Regions from separate parts of the Bacillus daqingensis genome, predicted to be linked through region 2. Evidence: riboswitches for the same ligand, from Rfam matches in the RefSeq annotation. Region 2 holds a riboswitch; each other region holds the start of a gene.
What was found. A riboswitch is a leader RNA that binds a small molecule or an ion and turns the genes downstream of it on or off. The one in region 2 is predicted to bind cobalamin.
Positions count from the first base shown of each region.

Region 1: linked by a shared signal. The riboswitch ahead of metE (5-methyltetrahydropteroyltriglutamate--homocysteine S-methyltransferase) and the one ahead of ACFO4L_RS00735 (ribonucleoside-diphosphate reductase subunit alpha) in region 2 are both predicted to bind cobalamin.
Region 3: linked by a shared signal. The riboswitch ahead of ACFO4L_RS05715 (ABC transporter substrate-binding protein) and the one ahead of ACFO4L_RS00735 (ribonucleoside-diphosphate reductase subunit alpha) in region 2 are both predicted to bind cobalamin.

Region 1 is NZ_JBHSGK010000004.1:68,184-78,185, forward strand. Features, by position in the region: gene ACFO4L_RS05170 (hypothetical protein) at 416-694, opposite strand; gene metE (5-methyltetrahydropteroyltriglutamate--homocysteine S-methyltransferase) at 1,132-3,393, opposite strand; cobalamin riboswitch at 3,581-3,760, opposite strand; gene ACFO4L_RS05180 (class I SAM-dependent methyltransferase) at 3,873-4,649, shown strand; gene ACFO4L_RS05185 (Glu/Leu/Phe/Val family dehydrogenase) at 4,642-5,862, opposite strand; gene ACFO4L_RS05190 (nitroreductase family protein) at 6,212-6,781, shown strand; gene ACFO4L_RS05195 (hypothetical protein) at 6,810-7,331, shown strand; gene ACFO4L_RS05200 (ferritin) at 7,333-7,836, shown strand; gene ACFO4L_RS05205 (ABC transporter ATP-binding protein) at 8,649-9,473, opposite strand; gene ACFO4L_RS05210 (YhjD family protein) at 9,731-10,002, shown strand, end outside.
Region 2 is NZ_JBHSGK010000001.1:156,443-166,444, forward strand. Features, by position in the region: gene nikC (nickel transporter permease) at 1-404, shown strand, start outside; gene ACFO4L_RS00705 (YwbE family protein) at 563-766, shown strand; gene ACFO4L_RS00710 (hypothetical protein) at 837-1,268, shown strand; gene ACFO4L_RS00715 (SIR2 family NAD-dependent protein deacylase) at 1,378-2,427, shown strand; gene ACFO4L_RS00720 (L-lactate permease) at 2,564-4,159, shown strand; gene ACFO4L_RS00725 (Rrf2 family transcriptional regulator) at 4,296-4,736, shown strand; gene ACFO4L_RS00730 (MBL fold metallo-hydrolase) at 4,748-5,599, shown strand; cobalamin riboswitch at 5,776-5,957, shown strand; gene ACFO4L_RS00735 (ribonucleoside-diphosphate reductase subunit alpha) at 6,127-8,385, shown strand; gene ACFO4L_RS00740 (ribonucleotide-diphosphate reductase subunit beta) at 8,423-9,457, shown strand; gene ACFO4L_RS00745 (flavodoxin domain-containing protein) at 9,454-9,936, shown strand; gene ACFO4L_RS00750 (oxidoreductase) at 9,984-10,002, shown strand, end outside.
Region 3 is NZ_JBHSGK010000004.1:179,264-189,265, reverse strand. Features, by position in the region: gene ACFO4L_RS05740 (bifunctional adenosylcobinamide kinase/adenosylcobinamide-phosphate guanylyltransferase) at 1-21, opposite strand, end outside; gene ACFO4L_RS05735 (pyridoxal phosphate-dependent aminotransferase) at 3-1,067, opposite strand; gene cbiB (adenosylcobinamide-phosphate synthase CbiB) at 1,068-2,027, opposite strand; gene ACFO4L_RS05725 (adenosylcobinamide amidohydrolase) at 2,024-3,493, opposite strand; gene ACFO4L_RS05720 (FecCD family ABC transporter permease) at 3,490-4,539, opposite strand; gene ACFO4L_RS05715 (ABC transporter substrate-binding protein) at 4,526-5,596, opposite strand; cobalamin riboswitch at 5,741-5,918, opposite strand; gene cobT (nicotinate-nucleotide--dimethylbenzimidazole phosphoribosyltransferase) at 5,982-6,995, opposite strand; gene ACFO4L_RS05705 (cobyric acid synthase) at 6,982-8,475, opposite strand; gene ACFO4L_RS05700 (cob(I)yrinic acid a,c-diamide adenosyltransferase) at 8,475-9,011, opposite strand.

The DNA.
Region 1 (10,002 bases), on a different contig from region 2:
TCCTCCTGGAGTCGAGGTCCTCCGATTTGGCAGCTGGCAGTCCGGTTGAAACACTTTGTTACGGTGGGAACGAGTTTGGTCAATATGGATAAGTCCATTTTTTACGCGATATTTCTATAACGAGTAGGGGGTGCCAGTACTTCAACGTATTCATTATGAGAGCAAAAGAGCAGTCGCATATACTTATCGTGACGTCTTTCTCCATTAAGCAGCTCCGTTGCACCGAGGTATTCGGCATGGACGCCAGTGAACTCAGCGCAGTTTGAAGATTCCATGCCGTTCGATCTTGAACGGCATGACCACTGCAGGCTCGGTAAGCAGAGAGGAAATACAACCAAACGAATAAACGTGTAAGTAAATTGATTTTGTCAACAGCCTAAGCATCCGGGAGCTTATTGTTGTTTTATTGAAAGGATTACAGTCCGGTAAGAAACGGAACACATATAAGCAGCGGAAGTAGCAAGAACAGGCAGGCAAAGACCGTTCTTCCTTCATACGGGCTCTGCTTTTTCAATAACAGTATGATCGTAGTTAAAAAGAATGCTGGATAAACGATCGTAATCGTAAACAATAGCAGCAGCACAGTGCTTCTCGCGTCAAGAGGGCTTACTGCTGCAAGAGGAAATAAAAGCATCTGCACTGCCAGAAATCCTGTCAGGCTGCACCAGAACCAGCGTGGGAATGTGATGTTCATCGTCCATCTCCTTCTATCAGGGATTCTACGTCCTAGCATATAATGGAGGCAGAAATCTGGTAAACCTTTTTCTGTAAATTGAATGTTTGTTGAGTGTGGTAATTAGTTGTATTTAGATGAAAGAGAAGCTCCCGGGATCAGTATCCGGGAGCTTTTCTTTGTTCTGCTGGAGGAGAGGATGCTGAATAGGGTCTGAACGGCACGGTACATGCACGAACGTTTCATTTGACGTGCGCAACTTATCAACCGCTGCTCCAATCTTTTCATCATGCAGCCTAAACTTATCAAGCTCGCGCGTCAACTTATTATTGTTATTACCATGCGTTCGACATAACGAAAAAGTTTTCATTTCGCCTATGAAAGTTTTCATTCTGCACCCGCAACTTGTCAAACGCTGCCACCAATCAAAGAAGCCCCCGGCCGCAATCGTCTCCCACTTACACGCCGCTGGTCCGGCTTGTAAGAGCTTCCCGGACGGTTTCTGCCGCCTGCTGCATATTGCGAAGGGCAGCTTCTGTTTCCGATTCATTGCGGGTTTTTAAGCCACAGTCCGGATTCACCCAAAACTGGGAGGCCGGCAGAACGCTCAGGCAGCGCTCGATCATGTCGGTCATTTCTCGAACCGGGGGAATACGGGGGCTGTGAATGTCATAAACGCCGAGTCCGATGCCCTTGTCGTACGTGCTGTCCTCGAACGCCTGAATCAGGCCGCCGTGGCTTCTCGATGTTTCAATGGAAATGACGTCGGCGTCCATGGCACTGATCGCGTCGATCATATCGTGAAAGTCGCTGTAGCACATGTGCGTATGGATCTGAGTTTCCGGCTGCGCAACAGCGGACGCGGCACGAAACGAGTTGACAGCCCAGTCCAAGTAATGGGCGCGTTTCTCCCGTTTCAGTGGAAAGCCTTCCCGAAGAGCCGGTTCATCTATCTGGATCATACCAATGCCTGCTTCTTCAAGGGCTTCAACTTCTTGCTGCAACGCTTCCGCAAGCTGATAGGCCGTCACCGATTTAGGCACATCGCTCCGTTCAAATGACCACTTTAAAATAGTTACGGGCCCGGTGAGCATGCCTTTTACCGGGCGATCCGTCAGAGATTGAGCATAAGCGGTTTCAGAGACGGTCATCGAACCTGGAGCAGATACCGCGCCGTAAATGAGCGGCGGCTTGACGCAGCGGGAGCCGTACGACTGGACCCAGCCATTTTGTGTGACGGCCATACCGTCCAGCTTTTCCCCGAAAAATTCTACCATGTCGTTGCGTTCAAATTCACCGTGCACGAGGACATCGAGCCCGATATCTTCCTGAAGCTTAATCCAGCGCTGCATTTTTTCTTCCACCATTGCACGGTAGCGTTTAGCGGATAGTTCCCCGCGCCGATAGGCGGTTCTTGCTTTTCGCATATCGGTCGTCTGAGGCAGGCTGCCGATAGTCGTTGTCGGCAGGAGCGGCAGCTGCCACCTGGCCTGCTGCAGTTCAGCGCGGCGTGAGAAAACAGGCTCTCTCATAGCGAGCTTCTCGCTGCTGCTGTCTCCTGCTGCCGGATAGCTTTTTCGGAACCTGGAAAGAGACGCCTGATGACCGTCCAGCGTGTTCTCCGGAGAGCCCGTGCAGACCTGCTTCAGCAGCTGGAGCTCCTGCAGCTTTTCGTCAGCGAAAGCCATGCCCTGCTTCAAGTCCTCGACGAAGCGTTCCTCCTGCTTAAGGGAAACCGGTACGTGCAGGAGGCTGCAGCTTGTCTGCAGGATTAATGGGTTTTCCGGACAGAGCACTTCAACGCGTCGAACGAGCTTCTGTGCTTCGTGGAGGTCGCTTTTCCAGACGTTACGGCCATCAATTACGCCGATGGCGAGCGCCGCATTCTGGTGAGGTGGATGCTGCCGCAGCTGCTGGAGCGTATCGCCGTCGTCATACATCAGATCGAGTCCGAAGGCGTGAAACGGAAGAGTGGCGAATAAATCCCAGTGCGTCAGCGATTCAAAATACGTCTGCAGCTGCAGCGGTGCCTTCGGGACTAAGTCAAGCAGCTGCTGTAGCCACTTAGCGGCCTGTCCGGCTTCTTCACGGGTCAGGGATGTGACGAGTGCAGGCTCATCAAGCTGAATGAGCGGAGCGCCGGCCTCGTGCAGTTCGCCAATCACTTTTGCATACAGCGAAAGCAGGACGGACATGCAGCTGTCGCGGTGCTCAGCCTCCAGTCCTTTCGCAAGCGTCATAAACGTATAGGGTCCGACGAGCACCGGCTTTGTCTTTATACCCGCGGCTTCCGCTTCCCGATACTGTTCAAGGGGGTAGTTGCTCGTAACGTCAGGCACCCAGCTGTCCTCCAGCTCAGGCACGATATAGTGATAGTTCGTATCAAACCATTTCGTCATTTCCATCGCAGGCGCCTCGCGCGTCCCGCGTGCGGCTGCGAAATACTGATCGAGCTCATTTCCGGACAAGGAAGCGAAACGCTCCGGTACCAGATTAAACATGAACGCCATATCGAGCATATGGTCGTAATACGAAAAGTCACCGACCGGCACCAGATCCAGTCCGCTTGCTTCCAAGCGGGTGAGCCTTTCCAGCCGGATGGCTTTCATTTTTTCCTGCAGCTCAGCTGCGGTTATTTCTTCTTTCCAGTATGCTTCAAGTGCGCGCTTCCATTCCCGGTTTTCACCGATGCGCGGATAGCCTTGTACAGATGTTTTCATGCTTCATTCCTCCTTCAAATGTATGACGCCGAGACAAACAAAAAGCCGTGCCGAAAAGGGGGAAACCCTTCCGGCACGGCAGCAGGACAAAACAGGTGTCTTTCCAGCACGAACGAAGCTTTGGCCGCACGTGTTTTGCGGCAAAGCTGAACAAGCCTGTTTCCACCTCCCTATGACCCGTAGGGCTGATGGTAAAGAACGACAGGCAGGTCTCCTGACTCAAGGATGAACACAGCCGCACCTTCCCGGAAAAAATCCAGTGGCACAGCGGCTGCTAACCTTTTACAGTGGCGGGACCGTTCCGGAGTTGCACCGGATTCCCTTTTAAGATCTGGCGAAGCAGATCACCTGTTGTTCATTACGTTATCAAGTTTGTCGTCATCATACAGGAAAAGGGAGTAAGTTGTCAAAATCATCTAAAAGAAGCGCGGCTTCATTTTTCCCATAAAAAGGATATAATAGAAGGGAGGTGAGAACACATGAGCATCCATTTTCATGATGAACGGTTAAAAGGGAGCTATAACAGCAGGGACGCCGACGCTGACTGGGTAAAAACGATGCAGGAGCTGACAGCAGGAGAAGATATCAAGCATGCCGCAGACATTGGCTGCGGCGGGGGGATCTATACGAACGAGCTGCTGAAACTTGGGGCTGATAGAGCAGTCGGCATTGATTTTTCGGAAGTAAGCCTGCGCGATGCAAAAGAACGTCATCAGCACGAGAGACGGCTCTCATTTCAGCAGGGGACCGCGGAACGAACCGGTCTCGCACGGTGCGGCCAGGATCTGGTGCTTGCCCGGGCACTGATCCATCATCTGTCGGATACAGCCGCTTTTCTGAAAGAGGCAGCACGGGTGCTGTGTGCGAAAGGGCGGCTGATCATACAGGACCGGACCGTTTCAGACTGTCTGCTTCCCGGAAGCCACGTGCACATCCGGGGTTGGCTGCTTGATTATTTTCCGCACCTTGCCGAGGTCGAAAAAAAGAGGCGTCCGAATAAAATGGACGTCCTCGAGCAGATGAAAGCTGCCGGCTTTACCGGTGTGACAGTTTTTTCTATATGGGAGAAGCGAAAACAGTTTGCAACGAGGCAGCAGCTGCTGGATGATCTTCGCCAGCGAACGGGACGGAGTATTTTACACGAACTGACAGACAGCGAGCTGGAAGCGTTTCTCGATTTTCTGCAGACGAAGCTTTCGGAAGGGGCTGTAACAGAAGCCAACCGGTGGACGATCTGGACAGGACAGGCTACTTGATCAGCCCGCGTGCCTGCATCACATCAGCAAGACGCCTGCAGGCCGTGTAATAGGCAGCACGACGGTAGGAGACGCCGGAATCCTGCTTGGTCCGGTTCGTGCGGCTGAAGGCCTGGCGCATGTAGTGCTCCAGCTGACTCAGCGCATCGGCCTTGCTCCATTCTTCCTTGCGCTCGTTCATCCGCCACTCCAGGTAGGAAACGACGACACCGCCGGCATTGGTCAGAATATCCGGGAGTACCTCAATGCCGCGTTCTTCCAGCACCCGGTCTGCATCTGCTGTTACCGGACCGTTCGCGCCTTCTGCGATCAGGTCTGCCTGGATCAGCCGGGCGGTCTCCTCATCAATAGCGCCGCCCATGGCGGCCGGGATCAGCACGTCGCACGGCACTTCAAATACGGCCGCTGACTCATGGTCTCCGCCAAGGCTGCCCGTGTCGGTTTTTTTCTTCAATACTTTCTCCACGTTTAGTCCATTCTCATCAATGATAGTGGAAGAGGAATCTGAAATCGCCGTAATGATCGCTCCTTTATCAGCGAGAATGCGGGCGCAGAACGATCCGACGTTTCCGGCTCCCTGGATGGCGACTTTCAAATTATTCAGGCTGCGGTCCTGTTCCTTGAGCCAGCAGCGAATCGTATGAACGACGCCGGCTGCCGTGGCTTCCACCCGGCCCGGGATGCCTCCGATAACCGGATCTTTCCCAGTGAAGACGGCATTATATGGATCGTGCAGATGTTTTTCGTATTCATCCAGCATCCAGCCGATTTCCTGCTGGCCGATGTTGACGTCCGGAGCGGGAATGTCCTGGTCGCGGCCGATGTAAGGGGACAGCTTACGGATGTAGGAGCGGATCACGCGCTCGCGTTCGTTATCAGACAGCTGTTTTGGATCTGCAGCAATTCCGCCTTTTGCGCCGCCGAAGGGCAGGTGCATTAAGGCATTTTTCATCGTCATCCAGGAGGCGAGCAGCGACGTTTCGTCGATGTTTGTTTCCGGGTGGAGCCGGATGCCGCCTTTACCGGGACCCAGCAGGGAGGAGTGCAGTGTACGGAAACCCTCCACCACGCGCATGTTTCCTTCATCGGATTCATAAGGAACCGAAAAGGCGAGCTGCCTCTCCGGAATGCGGAGCAGCTGCTGAAAATCGTCATGCAGCTCCAGGTGTTCAGATGCTTCGTTGATCATGGCATAGAGTTCTTGCGTGTTCATCCAATCAGCTCCTTCACAGTGTCTACTCCGGTACCTTCCCCGTCCGGAGAGAAGCTAAGCGCGGGAACGTCATCTTCGCAGGCTTCAGCTGCCGGACACGTTATTTTTTTAGAAAATTTCTGCAGATAAGGCTTGACGGTTTTGAAAAGCTGCACTATGATAAAAGAGCACCGTTAATTGATAATCATTCTCACTTTCTCGCTTCCGAAAAAAAGTATTCCCCCCTCTCTTTTTTTTTCGACACCATTGAGAATGGTTATCATTTATCGGCGGTGCCGCTTAAGATGTTAACGGGGGTGCCCGTCTGATACAATAAAGGGAAAGACTGGCAATAGAAAGAGGGATACACATGACTGATTTATCTACGATTACGCCGCTGCAAAAAGCGATACGGGAGCGGCGTTCTATTAAAACCGGATACACCGATGAACCGGTAGAAAAAACGCTGGTGATGGATCTGCTTCGGGATGCCGTATGGGCCCCGAACCACGGGCTGCGGGAGCCGTGGCGCTTCGTGTATGTGAGTGCAGAAGAAAAGGAAGCATTTGTTGAAGGGCTGCTCGGGCACTATGCAAAACGGGAGCATGAAAACCGCCGCAAGTTGTTTATGGAGCCTGCTGCCTATTTAATTGTAATAATGAAAGAAGATCCGCGCCAGAAACAGCAGGATGAAAACATGGGCGCGATTGGCTCGATGATTCAAAATTTTCAGCTGCTTGCTGCAGAACGGCAGCTCGGAACCGTGTGGAAAACGAATCCGCACATTTACGAGCCGGACGTCCGTGGCATGCTTGGCGTAAAGGCTGGTGAACGGATCGCCGGCTTTCTGCACCTTGGCTATTATGAGGAAAAAAACAAGCCGAAACGGAAAGAACCAACTCCGCCGGAAGAGCTTACGACCGATTTCTCGTCGCTTTAAAAGGCATCTGTAAAGGGAGGTGGCTGCCATGCTGACAGCCGAAGAAATGCAGGCGATGCGCGCCATGATGGAAAAAATGATGATGGAGCGGCGGATTATGCGCTGCTTTAAGGACCGGGCTGTCGAGCCGTCCGCAGTGTCGGTCAGCTGGAAGAAAGCTTCCGTGGAAATGAGTCCGGAAGCACGTGCCGAGACGCGTCTGCTTCTGTTTCACGGACCTCAGAAGTGTCCGCTTGTCAAAGAAATCATACGCGGCATGTATGAGCGTGAAGACCGCTGGCACAACCGGATGCTGGAGCTGTACGAGCAGGTGCCGATGCATGTGCTTGTGCTGACGAAACCTCGCTACCGGGACGAGGCGCTTCGTGCGCTTGGTCGCATGCAGCTCTACAGTGCGAATCAGGGAATCGGCATGATTTTAAAAGAACGGGAATACACATTTTCAAAGCAGTGGCTCGACCGGGCCGGGCGTCTTTCCGGGGAAATTCCGGCAGCCGTCCTGCACGCCGGCTGGCTGCCGGATCATTTAATTGAGAGGAGCGCGATGTAACATGATCAGCACAACACTTGTGGACGCTTTGAACGAACAGATGAACTACGAATTTTACTCCGCTCACGTTTATACCGCTACTGCGGCTTACTGCTCTGGTGAAAGCCTGGACGGTTTTGCGCAGTTTTACCTGGCACAGGCAGAAGAGGAACGGTTCCATGCGATGAAGTTTTACCAGTTTATTAACGACATCGGCGGCCGAGCAGAGCTCACCGGCATGCCCGATCCGGACAATACGTTTGCTTCTGTGGAAGAAACGTTCACCAAATCACTTGAGCATGAAAAAGAAGTGACGAAGCGCATTTACAAGCTAGCTGATCTGGCGCTGGATGAGCGCGAACATGCGACGATGACGTTTCTGAACTGGTTTATTGAAGAACAGGTGGAAGAAGAGGCGGCGTTTGATACGCTCATCCACCGGCTGAAGCGCATGGATCAAGACAGCCAGGCGTTTGAGCTGCTCGATCAGGAGCTCGGAAAACGAACCTTCAAACCAGAGGAATAAAGCAAGAGAAGCAGCTTCGGCCGTAACGGCCGGAGCTGCCAGGCTGTTGACAAAGTCAATCAGCTTACATGATTATTCTATTGATTGTATTTCCCCTCTGTTTACCGGCGGAAGCTTGCCGTGGGCTTGTCTTCAGCTATTTCTCAGGGTGACCCCTGAGAAAGGATCTTCAGACTGCGCTGATTCCACAGGCGTCCCTGCCGGACACATCGGGGAAACGGCTCTGCTTGTTGGAGAACAACGTCACAACAGACAGACGCGACTGCTTTTTTTACGTTTATCATGAATTCGATGAAGGACTGGCGTCCCTATTTAACATCGAAACGTCTGATCTGGGGGGCTATCCATATGGAACCGGATCGTGCAGGCATAACCAGGCACGTGAAACGAACTGCCAGCTGCCGACATCGTAGGATCTCGACTCCGGGAGGATCAGAACGAGGCGAAGATCCAGCGCTTCCGACAGCAGGAGGAAGCGGTTAGCTGAGCCCGTTCCCTCCGGAAAGCGAGTGTCCGCAGGGACAGGCAGATGCAACGATATTCACTTAAAATAACTTTATCCACACTCTGGCAGCTCCGGCCTGATATGGCCGGAGCTGCTTTTTTCTGTTCTGCTGTACGGGACATTAGCGGCGTGAATGAGGATCTGTTGCTTTTGGTGATGCCTGTGTTTCGTTTCAGTGTTGTTCCAGCGGCGTTAAACCTGCTGTGCAGCTTGAATCCGGAGAACAGCTTGCAGCAGGGAGTTTGTACATTTATTCTCATAAGAAAAAAACGGGCAGGGGCCCGTTTTCAGGAAAGTGTGCATACGATTATCCATTTGCAGAAGAATGAAGGATGTGCTGGTCCTGCGGACAGGCAAGCTGGTAGCTCATGCACATCGGCGTTCCGGTTACGGGATCTTTTCCGATCACAGCCTCAATTGAAAAGACGTCGCGCAGCACGTGCGGCTGCATGATTTCCTGAGCGCTCCCGTGTGAGCGGACATCGCCGTCTTTCATCGCGATTAAGTAATCTGAAAAGCGGGCAGCCTGATTCAGGTCATGCAGCACCATGACGATCGTGCGGTTTTCAAGCCGGTTCAGGCGCTGAAGCAGTTCAAGCACCTCCAGCTGATGGGCCATGTCCAGATACGTTGTCGGTTCATCAAGAAAAATGAGCTCTGTATTCTGAGCGAGTGCCATTGCAATCCAGACCCGCTGCCGCTGCCCGCCGGACAATCCGTCAACCGGCTTGTCTGCGAAAGCACTTGTGCCGGTCATCTCCATCGCTTCGTCAATCATGCGTCGGTCTTCCCGGCTCAGGCGTCCGAAGCCGCGCTGATATGGAAAGCGGCCGTAGGAAACGAGTTCATAAACGGTGAGGCCAGCCGCGCTGTTCTGCGTCTGCGGCAGGATCGCCATTTTCCGAGCGAGCTCTTTCGTCGGGATTTTCGACACCGCGGCTCCGTCCAGATAAACAGAGCCAGATGACGCCGCAAGCAGCCGCGTACACGTTTTCAGAAACGTCGATTTTCCACAGCCGTTCGGTCCGATGATCGTCGTCACCTTGCCGGCTGGAATCGCCACCGTCAAATCCTGGATGATCGGCTTGTCGCCGTAGCCGACCCGTATATGTTCTGCATGCATGGAAGGCATGAATTTGTCAGTCCTTTCCGCTTTTCATTTATTTGAGAATGATTATCAGTTTCACAATAGCTTTATCATAGTATGCACGTTTGAAAAAGTCAATTGCCCATCCGAAAAATAAATCTGAAAAAAGCTGGAGCAGGTAGCACGAGCGGATTTAGCAGCTGTCTGTCCCTGTAAAACATCGAACGCCCGTCTTGTCAGGCTTCAAACAATCGTGCTATGGTAATGGGAACATATATTCTCATGTGCGAGGGTGAGCTGCGATGAAAGCACTCATGGACGATTATGAAAAAATTTTATTTTTCCGCTATGTCGACAGCGTCTGGGCAAAACGGGCGCTGGAGCACGACCGGGAGTACGTGCGGACATCTAAATTGAAGTTTGCCGACGTCTACGAAGACTGGTTTTTTAAGCTGGAAAGCCGCAACGGAGCCTTCCTGAACGAATTGCGGAAAGAGCTGCGCGGAGCAGATATGAAAATTTGGGAGAGCGCGAAACCGACGAAAAAAGAAGTGCGCTATAAAAGCCGGTGCCG
Region 2 (10,002 bases):
CGATTGCGATTATCAATATTCCGATTTTTGGCCGTCTCGTCCGATCGAAAGTTATCTCAATCCGGGAAGAGGAGTACATTCTTGCGGCTAAAGCTCAGGGAATGAAGAGCGGGAGAATCCTTATTCATCACGTCCTGCCTAACAGTACCGCACCGATTATTGTTCAGGCAACGCTCGGTTTTGGTACGGCCATTCTGGAAGCCGCAGCACTTGGGTTTCTCGGACTTGGTGCCCAGCCGCCGACGCCGGAATGGGGCAGCATGCTCTCTGATGCACGGCAGTATATTCAGAGCGCCCCTTGGACGGTACTATTCCCGGGTCTCTCGATCATGCTTGTTGTACTCGGCTTTAATATGATTGGCGATGGCCTTCGCGATGCACTTGATCCAAAAATGAAAACATAAGCGCTGGACCGTCCGGTGACCGGACGGTTTTTTCGTTTGTTCGTGCAACCGATCATCTGCCGACTCAGCCTCTACGCACCCTGCAGCATGGAATAGAGTGAGTGCTTTTTCACAGCAGTATAATAAGCTATACTGTATAGGAAAGGGGGGCTGCGGATATGAGTGGCCAGAACAGAGCATCCGTTACTCCGGGAGCGAGAGTAGCAGTCGTGCAAAAACAAGATCAGCGCAGCGGTAAGCTGACAGAGGGTGTCGTAAAAGATCTTTTGACGAAATCAGCGACGCATCCGCATGGAATAAAGGTCCGGCTGGAAGACGGCACCGTCGGACGTGTAAAAGAAATTCTGGATCAGAAGCAATAACGAGTCCGGGACGCTTCGCAGATTGCTTGCGGGCGTTCTTTTTATAAGGTTGAGACAGGAGCGTATCATCATGTCATTTTTATTTGCAAAACAGAACAACTGGACGGTGCTCGGATTTTTATGGGCAGTCACAGCAGTGATGACAGCTTGGCTGACGGCGGCCAGAATTCATTTTGGCGGCGTCGGTCTGCTGGAGGCTGCAGCAGCGTTCACATCGCTGCTCGCTGTAATCGTCAGCTTTTATTTTTTTCGGCTGCACCGGATGGAGCTGTTTCGAATCGAGGAGGACGGAATCTATATCCACGAAGGGCCTGCACGAAAAAAACGTCTGGTGCGATGGACTCAACTGCATTATGCTATTTGGACCCAAGAGGGCTGCCTTCTGGTGAAAGAAGACGAAGAACAGGAAGTTCTGCAGACAAACATGCTGAAAGAAGAAGATATCTCCCTTTTTTATGAGCAGATCGGGACAAAACGACCGGTTTATAAGCGGATAGACTGAGGTTATCTCCTGCTTGGACCGGGTATAGATTACCACTTGCATCAGACAAATGGATGGCCAAGTCGAGGTATCTTTTGAAACGGCCTCGCATCAGCCGGGAGGTCTTCGTATGAGAAATGCTGAAGAATGGACGACCCTGCTCTCGATCGGCACAGAGGGCGGAACAATCGAACTCAAAGGGGCAGAGCGGTACGATGGCTGGTGGGACTTCCGCCTGCGTACAGATGAATCATCAGAGGGCGTCACGTATCATACAGCGCAGGGAGCAAAAGAAGACGGCTTAAAGCTGCTGGATGGAATCGCCTGGATGTCACTTTATCCTCTCTACGTGAGCCCGGAAGCAGCAGGAGCAGTTGAAAAGAAAGTGCTTCACCATAAATACAGAAATGAGTCATCGTTTATGGCTTGGCTTGAAGCCTGCTATCCGGAAGCGGAGCGAAAAGCAGCGCTGCTTGCTAACTGGCTGCTGACGGCCGAGCGAACAGTATTGTTCACCGGAGCAGGAATGAGCACCGAATCGAACCTGCCTGACTTTCGTTCTAAAGAAGGATGGTGGAGACGGGTCGATCCGCGAACCGTCGCCACTCCGGAAGCGATGAATCAGGATTATCCGCTGTTTAAGGATTTCTATGCAGCCAGGATGGCATCTTTAGAAGCGGCTGTGCCGCACGCTGGCTACTATGTCATTTCATCATGGGAGAGCCGGGGCATGGTGCAAGCTGTCGCCACGCAGAACGTAGACGGGCTTCATCGTAAAGCGGGCAGCCAAAGGGTGTATGAGCTTCATGGCAGGCTGCAGGCGGTCCGGTGCTCGCGATGTGATGAAGAGGCTGGCGAAGCAGATTTCCGCAAAGGCAGACCGTGTCAAATTTGCGGCGGAAAGCTGCGTCCAGGGGTAGTACTCTTTGGCGAGATCCTCCCCGAAAAAGATTGGGATGAAGCCCTTTTAGCTGTACAGAAAGCAGATCTTGTCGTCACAATAGGCACCAGTCTGGAAGTGTATCCGGCCAATCAATTGCCGTTGATGTCAAAAGGGCGGTCCGTTTATATTAATGCCGACTACAGCGGAACAGCATCCGATTTCGACTTAGTGCTGGAAGGACGGGCAGGAGAGGTGCTTCAGGAGGTAGACAGGCTGCTGAAAAGCGTGCAGTTATGATTTTGTTCATAAATTCACAAAGTCGACACGTTTTTTTGCTAGCTTTCATTTTTCCAAGACTGATTTCACGGTATAATGGAATCAGTCCTTACATAAATCTATTTATGTGAAATGTTGAACAAGGAGGGCGTCGGCTATGCTCATGCTTACAGCATTAAGTGCAATTATTCTTCCTTTTCTTTTTCTGGTAGTCCTGCGCCTTCCTGCGAGAAAAGGTATGCTTTACAGTGCCGTGCTGTTTATCATACTTTCGGCAGTCGTCTGGCAGATGGAGCTTCTCGTGCTTTCAGCTTCCATTTTGGAAGGGCTGCATCAGGCGGTCACGATCTTATTCATTCTGCTTGGCGCTATCGTGCTGTTGAATACACTAAAACGGACAGGGGCCGTCGTTCGTATTAATCAGGGATTCCGGCGTGTCTCAGGAGATATGCGCGTCCAGGCTGTATTAACTGCCTTTCTATTCGGCAGTCTGATTGAGGGGGCGGCAGGGTTCGGCACTCCGGCTGCTGTTACAGGTCCGCTGCTCGTCGCCCTCGGTTTTGCCCCGATGGCAGCGGCTTCGCTCGCACTCATTGCAGATAGTACGGCTGTTTCATTTGGAGCCGTAGGAACGCCTGTTATCGTCGGCCTCGGCGGTGTGCCGGGAGCCGATTCAGCATTGTTCCAGGACACAGCGATCCGGATTACGGCAATGGATCTTGGAGCTGGGACCTTTATTCCGCTGCTGCTCATATTCGTGCTTACGTTTTTTGCCGATAAAAAACATGCCTGGAAGGATACGCGCGAGATGGCTCCCTGGGCACTGCTGACAGGGATGACATACACCGGATCTGCTCTTCTGTATGCCGTTTTATTCGGACCTGAGTTCGTTGCGATCCTGGCTTCTTTGACAGCGCTGGCTGTCGCAGCAGCTACGGCAAGCGCCGGTATTTTTATGCCGGAAAAAGAGTGGAAGAAAGCGCTGGAACCTAAAGCGGTGCAGGAAGAGGAAGCACCGAATATGTCGCTTTTTGCAGCATGGAGCCCATACTTTATCGTCATCGGCCTGCTTTTGCTGACAAGAATAGTAGAACCAATCCAGGAATTTGCTCAAACGGCGGTCGATTTGTCATGGACAACGATTCTCGGTGTTGAAACCGCCACTTCTACTTGGCAGGTGCTTTACTCACCAGGTGCAGTTTTACTTCTTGCAGCGGTGCTGTCTGTATTCGTGCAGCGGAAAAAACTGCGAGTCGTCGGAGAAGCCGTAATGGATTCGAGGAAGATGGTAGGCGGAGCCGCACTGGCTTTGTTCCCGACGCTTGCGTTAGTGAACGTGTTTATTAATTCCGGTGTTAATGCCGGAAATCTCGTATCAATGCCGGAACACATTGCTGTGATGCTCGCATCAGGCCTCGGAAGCGTCTGGCATCTTGCAGCGCCGTTTCTTGGACTTTTGGGATCGTTTATTACAGGCAGTGCAATGGTATCAGGCTTGACCTTCGCGCCAATTCAGACATCTGTTGCGTCGGCAGCAGGGCTTGATCAGACGCTGGTTCTCGCTCAGCAGACTGCGGGTGCAGCTGCAGGGAACATGATCTGCGTGCATAACGTCGTCGCAGCTGCGGCGGTGGTCGGGCTTGCAGATAAGGAAGGCGATATCATCAGAAGAACGGTCGTTCCTGCGCTTGGCTACGCGGCGCTGATCGGAATTGCGGGAACGATTCTCGCCGGCCTGACCGGCCTGTTTTAACGGTCATGCTTCGGACTATGCTTTCGAGCGGGTTCATATGCTACACTGATAGAAAGACATGGTGCTGCTTTGACAGGATACTGTTGAAGCAGCATTTACTTATGAAACAGCAGCAGGAAATGGAAGGGGAACCGCCATGCATTTAACTCAATATACCGATTTTTCACTCCGGGTGCTTATGTACACTGCAGTTCAGCCATCTGGAAAGCTGTCGCAAATCAAGGACATATCAGAGGCTTACGGCATTTCCAAAAACCATCTTATGAAGGTTGTGTATCGACTCGGTAAGCTCGGCTACATAGAGACAATCCGTGGCAGGAACGGCGGTATCCGACTTGCACGTGAACCGCAGAATATAAATATTGGCGAAGTTGTCAGACATACCGAAGACAATTTTCATTTGGTGGAATGTTTTAACAGTGAAACGAACACGTGCCCAATTACACCGGCATGCAAGCTTCAGTTTGCTCTTTCTGATGCGCTGACAGCCTACTTGCATGTGCTGGATCAGTATACGCTGGAGGATATCACCGATAACAGGGATGCACTTGCAGTCTTATTGAAGCAGCCGGACTAGGAGGAATTTTCATGCAGGAATTAAAGAAGCTCTCGGAGCGATTTTATTATCTCACACCGGTCGAAGAAACAGACAGGCCCATTCTTGGCGCAGTAGTCGGGGATAATCTGACGCTGCTGATCGACGCCGGAAACTCAGAAGCACACGTGCGTCTGTTTTTAGACGAATTAACACGAAGCGGTGTTCCTGCCCCTTCACTGGCTGTTCTGACCCACTGGCACTGGGACCATGTTTTCGGGGCGTCGGCGTTAAACCGAACGCCTGTTATCAGCACAGAGGCGACGAAAACAGAGCTGCAGCGTTTGTCGTCCTATTCATGGGAGGATGAAGCACTCGACGAGCGGGTCGAGACCGGAGAAGAGATTCGTTTCTGTGCAGAAGCGATAAAAAAAGAATTTCCAGCTGAACGTTCTATACGTATCCATATGCCGGAGATAACGTTTAACGATGAGCTGGTACTTGACCTCGGCGGAATCACTTGCCGGCTCGTTCATGCTGGCGGCAACCACGCGTCTGATCATTTGATTGTTCACCTGGCAGAGGAAGATATTTTGTTTGCAGGAGATATTACTGCTCCGAACTTATATGCATCATCCTGGCACTATACGCCAGACGAAACAAAGCAGCTTGTAAAAAAGCTGAAGCCTTTTGCTTCAGCCTGGAACGTCATATCACACTGGAAGCCCTTGTCGAAAGAACTGTTTATCGAGGAGCTGGAGCTGCTGGAGAAAACAGCCTCGTTAAGCGCTCGTGCAGGCGATGAAGCAGAACTGAAAAACTTGCTGATGGACGAATACGGAAAACCGTTGTCAGAAGAAGAGAGTCTTGCAGCGCAATATTTCATGAACGGAAAAAAGCTTTAGATGAACAACGAAACCTGCATCTTTTGACAAAAAAAGAAATATGGTCAGCTGAAGGCGGTCTATCAGTATGTCGTTGAAAATGATTTGCTATTCTGCAAGTTTCATGTTGCAAATAGCTGGGAATAGAGGTAGCATAATCAATATATTGAGTGTATAAGCAAGTAGACATCTAAATATAGCGTGCAGAAACGTACAGGTACCGCAAAAGCGGTTTAATAGGGAATCCGGTTAAAAGCCGGAGCTGTCCCCGCAACTGTAACTGCTGACGAGCAGCCGATCACCCACTGTTTTTTAACGGGAAGGGAGGCTGTAAGGATGAAGCAGAAGCCAGGAGACCTGCCGTACGTTTCAGACGTTTCTTTTCTTCGGGGATTGAGAAAGGGAATGGTGCAGCGCCGGTATGCCGGGCGTCTGTGCTGTTTCCTTTTTCGTGTCTCTTCCTCCGAAGAGGCACTTTTTTGGTTCTGCTGATTTGTGCTGCATCATTCAATATAGTGAATCATGTAGAAGAAAAGGGAGGCATTTCAATGAAATCTGCACTACAATCACGGATTCAGCTCACGATCAACGAGCTGGAAAACAACTACAAACTTGATTTATCGGAACTGAAACAGCAGGTCGAATCGAAACAGGAGGAGGAAGCGTTTGATCATGCGCTGCATACCTCCCTTAACAAGATCGCCATGGACCAGCCGGATTATACATTTGCAGCAGCCCGGTTTTACTTAACGCGACTTTATGAGCAGGCAGAGGCTCAGCGCGGTTATAAGGCTTACAGCGGGTTTTATGAACTGCTGCAGGTACTGACGGAAAAGGGAATTTACAGCTCCTCGCTGCTGCAGTCGTATTCAAAAGCAGAAATTGAAAAATTAGAAACAATAATAGAGCCGGACCGGGATCATTCATTTACATTTATCGGACTGTTTTTGCTTGCAGACCGGTATCTGGCAAGAGATCATGATAAGCAGGTGTGGGAGCTTCCACAGGAACGGTGGCTCGTAATCGCAATGGCCCTGATGCAAGATGAGCCGGCCAGTAAACGGATTATGCTCGTAGAAGAGGCATACTGGGCGCTGTCTAACCTCTACATGACGGTAGCGACGCCTACGTTAGCAAATGCAGGGAAAAGCTACGGGCAACTCTCCTCCTGCTTTATCGACACCGTCTCGGATTCGCTGGACGGCATTTACTTAAACAATTGGGATACGGCAAGACTCAGTAAGGATGGCGGAGGAATCGGCGTTTATTTTGGCAAGGTGAGAGCGCTTGGTTCGGACATTAAAGGCTTTAAAGAGACCTCTTCAGGTGTTATTCCCTGGATCAGGCTGCTTAATGATACTGCTGTAAGCGTCGACCAGCTTGGCCAGCGGCAGGGGGCTGTTGCAGTTTATTTAGATATTTTCCACAAGGATATTATGAGCGGGTTTTTGGACTTGAAGACAAACAATGGAGATGAGCGCAGAAAAGCGCACGATATATTTACGGGCGTCAGTATTCCTGATCACTTTATGAGAATGCTGGAAGAAACAGATGAAGCCGGACGCAGCAGTGGAGAGTGGTCGGTATTTTGTCCGCATCAGGTGAAGACCATCATGGGATGGAAGGATGAGAACGGCAATTCGCTCGGTCTGGAGGATTTCTATGATGAAACGGACCACCTTGCGTTTACTGAAAAATATAAGGAAGCCTGCGCGCATCCGATGCTTCCGCGGAAGACGTACCGTGCGATGGATATCATGAAACGCATCATGATCGCTCAGCTGGAAACTGGAACGCCCTATATGTTCTATCGGGATGAAGTGAACAGAGGCAACCCGAACAAAAAGGCAATGGGCCGTACCTCGATATTCTGCAGCAACCTTTGTACCGAAATCGCCCAAAATATGTCCGCCTCAGAAATCACTGATGAATATGTGGCGGAAGACGGAAGTATCGTGATCGTGCGAAAGCCGGGTGAATTCGTCGTCTGCAATCTCTCCTCTATCAACTTGGCTGCAGCCTGCAGAGATGATGTGATTGAGCGGACGGTAGCTATACAGGTAAGAATGCTCGATAATGTTATTGATTTAAATACGCTTTCTGTCGGCCAGGCACAGGAGACGAATAAAAAATACCGGGCCGTCGGTCTCGGAACATTTGGCTGGCACCACGTACTTGCTGTGAACCATATTGACTGGGAATCAGAGAACGCGGTAGCTTTCGCGGATGACCTGTATGAACGGATTGCGTTTGCCGCTGTTCAGGCAAGTGCAGCGCTCGCAGAGGAGAAAGGAGCTTATCCTGCTTTTCGGCACTCAGAGTGGGAAAATGGCCGGTACTTTGAGCGGCGGGGCTATACGTCAGACCGCTGGCTGCAGCTGAAGCAGAAAACAGCTGAGACAGGAATTCGAAACGGCTGGCTGATGGCGGTCGCCCCAAATTCATCAACGGCAAAAATTGCCGGTTCGACAGATGGCATTGATCCTGTTTATGCACTGGAGTACGCGGAAGAAAAGAAAAATTTCAAGCTCAAGGTTACACCGCCGGACCTTACGCATCATACGTACCCATATTACAACAGGGCCAGGCATGAGCTGGATCAGCACTGGAGCATCCGCCAAAACGCAGCGCGTCAGCGCCATGTCGATCAGGGAATCAGCTTTAACTTGTATGTCCGCCACGATATTCACGCAAAAGACCTGCTGCAGCTGCACATGGAGGCTTGGCGTCAAGGGCTGAAAACGACCTATTATGTGCGCAGCACGTCCCAGGGAGAAATTGAAGAATGCGAAAGCTGTCACTCCTGATTGCAGGAGGCAGCAAAACGAAAGGATGGAGCATACGATGACATTGACAAAAATGAAGCTGCTTGAGCCGGATCACGCGAATAAATCGACCGGCATTATAAACGGACGAGCTTCCGGCATTTTAAACTGGAACGATATCGCCTATCCGCAAATGTACGATATGTACCACGTTTTACTGTCTAACTTCTGGAAAGCGCAGGAGATTAACATGCAGGACGATATTAAACAGTGGGACGCCTTGTCTGACGCAGAAAAGGAGATTTTTTTAAAGGTCAATACGCAGCTGGCTTCACTCGACAGTCTGCAGACACCAACGATGTCGATGGTGCTTGATTATGTAAGCGATCCGAGCTTTAAAGCAGTATTTGCCGTGATCGCGCAGCAGGAAGCCGTACACAATGAATCGTACTCTTATGTCCTGAGTTCTCTCGTTTCCACCGATGAACAAAGAAAAGCATTTGATGACGCAAAAAATGATCCGCTCGTCCGAAAGCGAAATGCCCTTATTCTGGATTCCTATGAACGTTTCAGGAAGAACCCCTCACCTCAGCGTTTATTGGAGCTGTGTATTAACTCTGTCAATCTGGAAGGAATTTATTTTTATGCTGGATTTGCATTTTTTTATCACCTCGCCCGCAATCAAAAAATGGTCAAAACGAGTACGATGATCAGCTACATTCAGCGTGATGAAATGCAGCATGCCTATTTCATTTCCCAATTTATCCGAATTCTGATGGCTGAAAACGAAGAGCTTCGGACAGAGGAAAACGAAGCATTTATTTATGACACGATCGCTAAGGCGGTTGAGCTTGAAAAAGAGTGGGCCGCTGTCCTTTTGAAGGACATAAAAGGCATTGATACGAATGAATATGAAGCATATGTGGAATACCTCGCAGATAAGCGGTTCAGGCAGCTCGGTCTTTCCAACCTGTATCATCGTTCAGAAAACCCAATGCCGTGGATTCAAGTATTCAGTGACGACATGATGAATGAAACAAAATCAGATTTCTTTGAGCAGAAATCCAGAGCCTATACAAAAGTAACGGAGCAAAACGGGTTTGATGAGCTGTGATCGCGGTTCTTGTTCAATCGATGTCGGGGAATACGGATGAGCTTGCAGATTTAATTATTCAAAAGCTTCATGAGCGAGGCTGGTATGCAGAAAAAACGGCCGTTCGTGATCTGCCGGATGAATTGGATTTGCACCAAATCGAGGGGATTCTGTTCGGGACGTATACGTGGGGAAACGGCGAGATTCCCCGTCACATGAAGCCTGCACTGGATCGGATCAAATCACAGGATTTAACTGCAACGCCATGCGGCATATTTGGAACAGGTGATTCGTTCTATCCACATTTCTGCGGTGCGGTGGATCGGCTTCGTTCCTTATTGAAGCTAGTAACCGGGGCAGAGCCTCCTGTTCTGAAAGTGGAGCTGCTGCCCCAGCCTGATGACGAAGAGCGGATTGCTTCCTTCGTTCAGGCATACATGGAACATGTTGAATCGGTAAAGCAGTCACATTTTCAAAAACGGCAGGAATTGACGCGATGAAAGCGAATACACTGTAGAGAAACCAAAATCTGCAGAGGAGGCTCATCATGTCAGAACAGTTTTATG
Region 3 (10,002 bases), on a different contig from region 2:
CGTCAACTCGGATCTGCCCATTGCTGGAGCACCTCCATCAGTCGCTTGTTTTCTTTCCTCTGACGCACAGCCAGCCGAAGCGCACGTCCCTCAATTCCTCGAAAGCCGTATGTATGCCGGGCAGCGATTCCGCTTTCGGCCAAATGTGCCAGCAATGGTTCATGATCAGAAAGCGATGCCTCCTGAAGCAGATAATAGTTCACGCTCGTATCCGACATCGTCATACTCGTTGGAAGCTGTGTTTGAATCCATTCCAGTTCCTCCTGCAGCCACAGCCTTGTTTGACGAATAAATGCATGTTCCTGCATCATGCTGCCGAGCAGGATTTCACTGATCGTATTAACGCTCCACGGAATTTGATTGTTTCTCATCCGGCCGGCCAGTTCTTCCCCTGCAAGAGCAAACCCGCAGCGAAGTCCCGGAACGGCAAACATTTTTGTCATCGAACGCAGTAAAATCAGGTGATCATGCTGAACCAGCAGATCATTCAGCTTTTCATATTCGGGCAGAAAATCAACGAATGCTTCGTCCACCACTATGGTAGTAGTTGGAATCTGCTCCAATAGCTGGCGAACGTCCCGTTTAGGCAGTACAACTCCGCTCGGATTGTGCGGGCGGTTTAAAAACAGCAAGTCTGCTCCGGTTCTTTCCACTTCCTGCACCAGTTTTTCGCAGATTCCGTGGTCAACCGCCCCGTCAACTGCATAGACGTTAATACCGTAGTGACGACAAGCCCGCCGGTATTCACTAAATGACGGCTCTGCCATCACCGCTGTTTTACCGGCAGAAAGCGAGGCTGCGAGAAATATGGCCTCCGCTCCACCGTTAGTGACACAGACCTGCTCCCGGTCTACCTGCTCTGCCGCTGCGATTTGGCCGCGGCAGTTTGTATAGGCCGGATCCGGATAACGGTCCGTTTCGTATAACGCATTGGCAGCGAGCTCCAGCATCCCTTTCGGAGGACCGAGCGGATTAATATTTGCACTGAAATCAAGCCACTGCGTCTTGCCGGATGTGTACGCTTTTAGATAATCCGGCTGGCCGCCGTGATCAGGCCATTGCACCATTTACATTCCTCCTATCAAAACAAACAGAGTGACGCCAGCCGCTGCACCGAGCAGCGAAGCGCCATACAGCATCCGGACAGCAGAGATAATGTGGGTTCGTTCAAGCACCTTCGCCCCCGGTCCCATTTCCGCACGACGGGAAACTACCCCGTGATAATAGTTGGTTCCGCCGAGCTTGACCCCTAAAAATCCAGCAATAAATGCCTCGGACCAGCCACTGTTCGGGCTGGGATGTTTTCCTGCATCCTGCCAGGCCCAGCGAAACCCTTGACCTGCCTGCTTTGGATTCATTACCAGTGCTGCTCCTGTCATGAGCAGCAGCGTCAGCCTCGCCGGGAGCCAGTTTACAACATCATCGAGTCTTGCAGAAGCCCAGCCAAAGGCAGCGTATGGTTCACTGCGGTACCCGACCATGGAATCGAGCGTATTGACAGCGCGGTAGGCCATCGCAAGCGGCGGTCCGCCGATAAACGCATAAAACAGTGGAGCGGTCACGCCGTCCACTGTGTTCTCTGCAACTGTTTCCACCGTACCCCGTACAATCTCCGACTCGCTCAGCTGGGCCGTATCCCGACCGACGATCATCGAAAGCGCACCTCTGGCTGCTGGTAAATCTCCTTTTGCGAGCGGCGTCATGACCGCATAGGCCGCTTCCTTTAAACCGCGGCAGGCAATCGTTGACGCGGTCATGAGAACCCCTGCTGCCATGGAGGCAGCCGGATGAAGCACCCATGCTGCATAAAGCAGCAAAGCGGAGACACACCAGACGAAGCCTGGTACGAAAGCAGCGAGCAAAACACCTTTCCATCTTCTGGCTCGGTTCGACCCATGATTCAGATGCCGGGTGCCGAATGCGATCAAACGTCCCATCCCAGAAACCGGGTGCGGGAGACGTTTCGGATCCCCAATTACCCAGTCAACGATGAGAGCCGCCGCAGCTGTCCATCCCGGAATGATCATGTGTGCGTCTCCTTCCAGCGCCTGTCTGCCCGCACCGCTTCTCTCGTCGCTTCATAGACGATACGGCCTATCCCCCGCCCGACCGGGGTTCCAGACCCTGCGTAAGGCGTCCGTTTTCCCTGCTGGGTCGCGGCAATAACGAGCGCATCCGTAGAAGTGCTTGTGGCGGGAGTTCCAGTTTGAGGATCACGAACATCTTCATCCCGCAGTGCCTGCACCTTCGCTTCTACTGCAGACATACACGCGTTCACGAGCGCCCCGTCCGTCAGGTTCGCATCCACCGCCAGGAACGTATTAATCGTACCGATTTTTTCCCGCTCCAATTCAGGACCGTCATAAGTGATATCAACCGCGTTTCCGGTGCCTGCCGTCACGACAGCGGTAAACGCGATGCCATTGATGGTTTCTTTTCGGACAACGGCCATTTCTGTTTTCACAGCGGTCATCAGGCCGATCGACTGTTCAACCGGCAGACTGCGTTTTTCCAGCCACGCTTTCATATCAGCTTCCGGAGTACGGCTGCTGTATTGTTTGTCGACGTGAAAATTGGCAATGTGGCGAATCCACTGAATTCCCTCACCGGCCACCCCGTTGGAAATTGTCCGGAGCGGCTTTGGACTCGAAATTTGGACCAGATTTCGATCAGCTTCTACGGTGACACTGTCGTGAAGAGACATGGCAGATTCATCCTGCTTTTTCGGGTTCATGAGCAGCTGCGGCCGCGGCAATGTCGGATGCGACTGCGTCCACGTTTCTACTCCGTAAATACTGGACAGCCGCTCTGAACGGCGCATAATATCGACCGGACCCGTTTCCTGAAGCTTTCCTTCATGAAGAAGTCCGACGCGGTCACAGTAAAGGGCCGCAATATTTAAATCATGCAAAATGGCAAAGACGGTTAGTCCCTGCGTTTCCTGCCGCTCTTTCAATACGTTCAGCATGTCAAACGTATGACGAATATCAAGATGATTCGTCGGTTCATCCAGCAGAAGCACCTCCGGCTCCTGCACAAGTGCCTTTGCGAGCAGTACCCGCTGCTTTTCACCTCCGCTTAACCGGAAGAACGACGTATCGCGAAATTTTTCTGTGTCGGTCAGCGCCATAATTTCATCGATGAGCGCCCTGTCTTCCCGGCTCAGCATTTTAAACAGGCCTTTTTGAAAAGCATAGCGGCCGAGCCGGATCACTTCCTCGACAGTAAAATCGAAGGAGACATTTGTTTCTTGTGTGAGAACGGCTATTTTTCTGGCACGCTGCACTGGAGACATCGTTAACAGCGAAGCACCCTGAAGCGATACGTCTCCATGGTCTGGCTTAAGGGAACCGCTGACAAGCTTAAACAGCGTCGTTTTTCCGCTGCCATTCGGACCGAGCAGGCCGAAAAATTCTCCCTGTTTTATATGAAGGTCCATCGATTCAATGATTGGAGGGCCGCCGTAGCCGCCGCTCAGTCCGGTGATGTTCATGCCAGCTTCTTCCCCTTTCCGATGCGGTTTCTAATAAGCAGAAACGCAAACATTGGTGCGCCGATCAGCGCCGTGATCACACCGATTGGCAGTTCCTTTGGTGCAATAATCGTTCTTGCCGTGATATCTGCAAAGATTAAGAAGGCCCCTCCGATGATCATGGAAATTGGCAGCACATGCCGGTGATCTGGTCCCGTAACAAGCCTTACAAGGTGCGGGATAACTAGACCAACAAAGCCAATCGTACCCGATACAGCAACGGCCGCACCAGTCAGCAGCGACGCGCCGCCAAGAATAAACACTTTCCCGCGGCCGACGTTTACACCAATATGACCGGCAGCTTCTTCTCCGAGCGCAAGTGCATTCAGGTCCCGGTAGCGGGTGACGAGCATAATGGAACCGATAATCAGAAACGGTACGATCAGCTGCACGTAGCTCCAGCCTCTCATACCAACACTCCCATACAGCCAGTAAATAATCTGCGTCATTTCATCCTGGCTGCCGAGCGAGATAATCAGTGAAATGATCGATCCGATAAATGCACTGACGATAATTCCCGCAAGGATAATCGTTTCGATCGCCAAACTTCTGCTGCTGAGCTTTACAAGCCCGAACACAAGCATGAGCGTGAGAAACCCGCTCACAATCGATACAGCCGGGAGCGTAAATGCACCAAGTCCTACGATCGTGAGCTGGAAAAAGATAACGAAAACAGCGCCGAGGGCCGCACCGGAGGAAACGCCGATCGTATATGGGTCCGCAAGCGGGTTTCTCAGCAACCCCTGAAATGCTGCTCCGGCAAGCGCGAGAGACGCGCCAACACATAGAGCCAGCAGCACTCTCGGCAGCCTGATTTCCCAAATAATCGAGTACTGGTTGGACGGAACGTCATCCAGCAGCTGAGCGCCGATTGTTTTATCCAGAATAATATGCAAAATATGCGGAACCGGGACCGTTACGCTTGAATAAAACAGTCCAAGTGTTATCGCAGCAGCAAGAAGACCGAGGCTCCCTGCATAGTACAGCCACGCTTTATTCGAAAACATCCGGATATACAGCCTCAGCTACGGCACGGGTTCCTTCTACAAGGCGCGGACCGGAGCGCGTCACGATATCACTTTGCACATCGTGTACGTCCTCGTTTGCCACAGCAGGAACATCACTCCAGCCATCGCGGTTCATTACTTCTTCTTGAGGATCCTCCACATAGTATCCGTAGGTAGTGACAATCGTGTCCGGCTCGAGCGTGACAATTTCTTCTTCGGTCAAATTCACCCAGCCTTCATGCTCTTCCGCTGCGTTTTCCGCCCCGATCGTCTCCAGCATCTCATGCATGAAGGTGCCGGTACCAGTAGTGAAAATATCCGGAGATGGTGCTACTTCCACCCAGACGCGCTTGCGCTCTTCTTCGTCGATCGTTTCTCCAAGCTCCGCGAGCTCTTCCATGCCGCTCTCCATCTCCGCTATGAGTTCTTCTGCATTTTCTTCTGTTCCGGTAAGCATGCCGAGTGTTTCAATCGTGTCATAAGTGCCTTCAAACGATTCGGCATTCCGCACAACAACGACATCAATTCCGGCATCACGCAACTGCTCTAAACTATCATCATGACTGGAGGCGTGATAATCCGAAACGAGTGCCATGTCAGGCTCTAAAGAGAGAATGCGTTCCAAATCCATGTCCTGCGCCCCGACATTTTCAATTTCGAGCGCTTCTTCCGGATAATTGCAATACTCCGAAACCCCTACGAGTCTGTCGCCTGCGCCGATTTCAAATAATATTTCTGTATCGCTTGGCTGCAGCGTAACAATAGTTTCCGGTTCTTCGTCGATCGTCACTTCATTGCCTGCGTTATCCGTTATCGTTACCGGGAACTCTCCGGCTGTTTCATTATCCTCATCATTTTGCTCCTCGTTTGATACATTGTTCTCTGTGTTATTTGCAGCTCCTTCTTCATCTTCCGCTGCCTCATTGTTGCCAGTCGTGTCTTCGTTTGCTTCCTGATTGTCCGTGTTCGTATTCCCGTTCTCATTGTTTTCCTCTGTCCCGCATGCGCTGATGATGAGCGCGGCTGATAGCAGAAGCGGTGCCGTCATTTTTTTCATCGTTACTCCCCCATGATTATGTAGTGGAACATAAAAAAACGCCGCCCTTCGAAGGACTGCGCTGAATAAAATGCATGAAGAGAGCCGTTTCAGATTCCCGGAAATCTCCTCGTCTGCACTTCAAACAACCTTTTTCCCGAAGGTGTTTAAATCGACAGAGAGGCAGGTCTCCTGACTTACGCATAAACGGCAGCCTCACCCTTCCCGCGGAATGCAGTGGATTGTGAAATGCCTGTGCGTTTACAGTGGCGGGTCCGTGCCGGATTCACACCGGCTTCCCTTTTCATCGGCTGATGCCGACACCTCTCTGCTGACGAGCGTTACGTTTTTCAGTTCTACTTTGTATTATAGTATGGACTGCTGGAAAAAGTCTACATCTGTTCTGTCAGGCAAGGCCGATATCGGCAAACGTCGCCATTTCTTCCGTCAGCGCCTGTGCCATTTTTAGCAGAGGATAAGCAGCGGCCGCCCCGGTCCCTTCGCCGAGACGCATCCCTAAATCAAGCAGCGGTTTTCCGCCAGCTGCTTCCAGCGCCGCTGCATGACCTGCTTCTGCAGATTTGTGTCCGTAAAGAAAAAAGCGCTCTGCTCCTGGTGCAAGTTTTGCTGCAGCTATAGCGGCAACAGTTGCAATAAACCCGTCTACGAGAACCGGCTTCCGCATTGAAGCCGCGCGAACCATGGCTCCGGCCATAGCCGCGATCTCCAAACCGCCTAAATCAGCTAATATGTGAAGCGGTTCCTTCGCATCAGACCGCTTCACCGCTCGCCCGATCACCTCGATTTTATGCTTGAGCTGCTGCCCCTCTACACCTGTCCCACTGCCCGCTGCCGCTTCCGGAGAAAGTCCCGTGTACGCACACAGCAGCGCGCTGCTTGCCGTTGTATTGCCGATGCCCATATCCCCGGGGATGATAATATCTGCCTTTGAAGCTTCAACGGCGTCGGCTCCAATTTGAAGTGCCTGCTTCACTTCTGCTGCAGTCATCGCCGGTTCCTTTGCTATATTTCCGGTACCGCGACGAACGTTGCGGTTGATAGCTGCCGTATCAGCTGCATCAATCCCCACGTTATACACATAAACATTTGCTCCGATCTGTCTCGCGAGAACGTTAACCGCTGCTTTGCCGGTCACAAAATTCTGCGCCATCAGCGCGGTGACTTCTGATCCGTAAAGCGAGACCCTTTCAGCTGTCACCCCGTGGTCACCTGCAAATACAAGCACCGCAGGCTTGTCTGTCTGAACCGTTCCCTGCATGCCCGCAAGCATGACAGCAAGTTCCTCCAGTCGTCCAAGGCTTCCCTGCGGCTTCGTTAACGTATCCAGATGCATCCGCATCTTTTCAGCTGCTAGTTTATCGATCTCAGGTATGTTCTCTGCCGCTTCACGCCAGTTCATCCGTTTGTCTCCCTTCGTTCATCAGCCGTTCAATCAGCTCCATATCAAGATGTGCTTCGACTGCATCGGCCAGGCGGTCAAACGCCTTCGTTTTCTCTTCTGAAACGTTCACTCTCCGGACAGGCGGGAGCGCTTTTTGACGTCTCAAGCTGTCCAGCAGTGCGTGGCGGAATGTATCGTTATGAAAAATGTCATGCATATACGTGCCGTACACGTTGTTCACTGCCGCGCTGCTGCCATGAATCCCGCCGGATAACCACTCCGGAGCTTCGTGAACGGTCTGCCCCATGTGCAATTCATATCCAGTGAGCGAATGCACCTTACGCTCCCAGTTAACGCTCGCTGAGATACGCACTGTCGTTTTCACTGGATCCATCACCGTCTTCATATCCGGAATCACATTCAGCCCCTGACACTCTCTCAGCTCTGTATCCGCAGCTGCCGGGTCCTCGACTGTTCTGCCAAGCAGTTGATAGCCGCCGCAAATTCCGATGATTGGCATCTCTCCCGCTTTTTCTGCAATCGCTTCGTTCAATCCGTTTCTGATCAAAAACTGTCCATCGGCAACCGTCGTTTTGCTGCCTGGCAGAATAAGCAAATCAGGTTCGCCTAGCTGCTCAGGCCGCTCGACGAATCGAACAGCACAGTCCGGTTCAAACCGGAACGGGTCCAGATCCGTGTAATTGGATAGATAAGGAAAGCGAATAACCGCAATATCGAGATCCCTGCCGGCCGTTTCCCTTCCGTATGTCTCCAAGCCAAGCGAATCCTCTTCTTCCAGGCGGAGGTCCGGCAGATAGGGCATCACCCCTGCGACCGGCTTTCCGGTATACTCCTCCAGCCAGTCAAGTCCCGGCTGAAGCAAAGACTGATCTCCGCGAAATTTATTGATGATGAAGCCCTTCACACGCTTTCTGTCTGCTTTACTCAACAGTTCAAGCGTGCCAACAATCGATGCAAAAACGCCGCCACGGTCGATATCGGCTGCAAGCAGGACAGGTGCCTCGGCCATGCGGGCAATGCGCATATTCACGATTTCCCGGTCCTGTAAATTAATTTCTGCCGGGCTCCCTGCTCCTTCTATCACGATCCGCTCTGTTCTGGAGGCTAGGCGGTTATAGGCATTCGTCACCGTCTGAAGGCCTTTCTCAAAGTACTGCTCCCGATATTCCGTTGCTTCCATGGCGCGAAGAACCTTGCCGTTTACAACGACCTGCGACCGGTTATAGCCGGATGGCTTAAGCAGAATCGGATTCATGTCTGTGTCCGCTTCCATTCCACATGCTTCGGCCTGCATGCCCTGTGCCCGGCCGATTTCAAGACCATCCGCCGTGATATACGAATTAAGTGCCATGTTTTGTGACTTAAACGGCGCTGTCTTAAAGCCCTGACGCGCAAATACACGGCAGAGGCCGGCAGTCAGCACGCTTTTTCCTGCATCGGAATGCGTACCCTGAATCATCAGCGGCGCTGCTTTCATTAAAATTCAATCCCTTTAATCGCCGGAATGCCCTCATCGTAATAATGCTTCTCGGCTTCTGTGACTGAAACGAGATCAGCGGCTTCTTTTATTTTTTCGTGTGCGTTTCGACCTGTTACGAGAACGTGGACGTGCTTCGGACGATTGGTCAGTGCCGAGAGAACATCATCGAGCGGAAGCACATCGTCAATTGGAAAGGAATCAATGGCAAGCGCGTTGTTCAGCTCATCCAGAATGACGACATCGTAGCTCCCATCCAGTGCTTCTACTGCTTTCGGCCAAGCCGCACGCAGCGCTTCACGGTGTTCTTCCGGCGTTTTTGTCCACGTAAAGCCGATGCCAAGCTGCTCTACTTCAACCCCCAGCTTTCGCAGCGATATTGTTTCCCCGTATGTACGCTCCGGCGATTTGATAAACTGCAGCATTTTAACGCTCATCCCTCGTCCGGCTGCCCGAACCGCCGTTCCAACAGCCGACGTCGTCTTTCCTTTCCCGTTACCTGTCTGCACCAGCATCATGCCTCGCTGTTCTGCCATGTCAATTCCTCCTTTTATTCAGGCAGGCTGAACACCTGCATCTGCTGCGTCCTAGTATATGCGAGTTAACGGAATTTGCAAAGCTCGATGCAGAGCCTGCAAATCGAATCATGCCGGTTAAGACCTCCTTGTAAGCAACCCTGTTGTAAAAACGAACTTGAGCGGCCTAACAAAATCGTTATAACGAATAAAACGGCACAAGCGCCACGAAAGCGAAAACAGCCTGAGGCAAATACAACATAAAGCGGCTCAGATAAGCGTAAGCCCGCCGGTTGCCCGTGCTAATCGATAAAAAAGAAGGCGGACCGATGTTGATCGGTCCGCCTTTCAGGCTGTTGAAAAAGTCTATCAACTTACATGTTTATTCGTATGATTGTATTTTCCTTCTGCTTACCTAGCCTGCCGTGGGCTGGCCTTCAGCTCTTCTCAGGGTGACCCCTGTATGAAGAGAAGAAAGGAACGGGAGGATGGCGCGGCTTCACTCGGACTCAGGCTTCTCACAAGAAGCCTTCAAGACTCAGTCCGGCTCCGCTCGCGCTTTTCATGCCGTTCGCAGATCTGAACGGCACGGCATCTTCAGACTGCGCTGTTTCCACGTGTACGCCGGACACATCGGGAAAACGGCTCTGATTCGTGGAGAACAACGTCACGACAGGCAGACGCAGCTGCTTTTTTACGTTTATCATGAATTCGATGAAGGACGGACTTCCCTACTTAACATCGAAACGTTTCATCGGGAAGGTTTACCTGTATGGAAGCCGATTGTGTATGCATAGCCAGGCACGTGAAACGCACTGCCAGCTGCCGACGTCGAAGGAACTCGACTCCGGGAGGATCAGAACGAGGCGAAGATCCAGCGCTTCCGACAGCAGGAGGAAGCGGTTAGCTGAGCCCGTTCCCTCCGGAAAGCGAGTGTCCGCAGATACAGGCAGATGCAATCTTATTCACTTAAAATGACTTTATCAACCCTCTGGAAGGCGGACCGATGTTG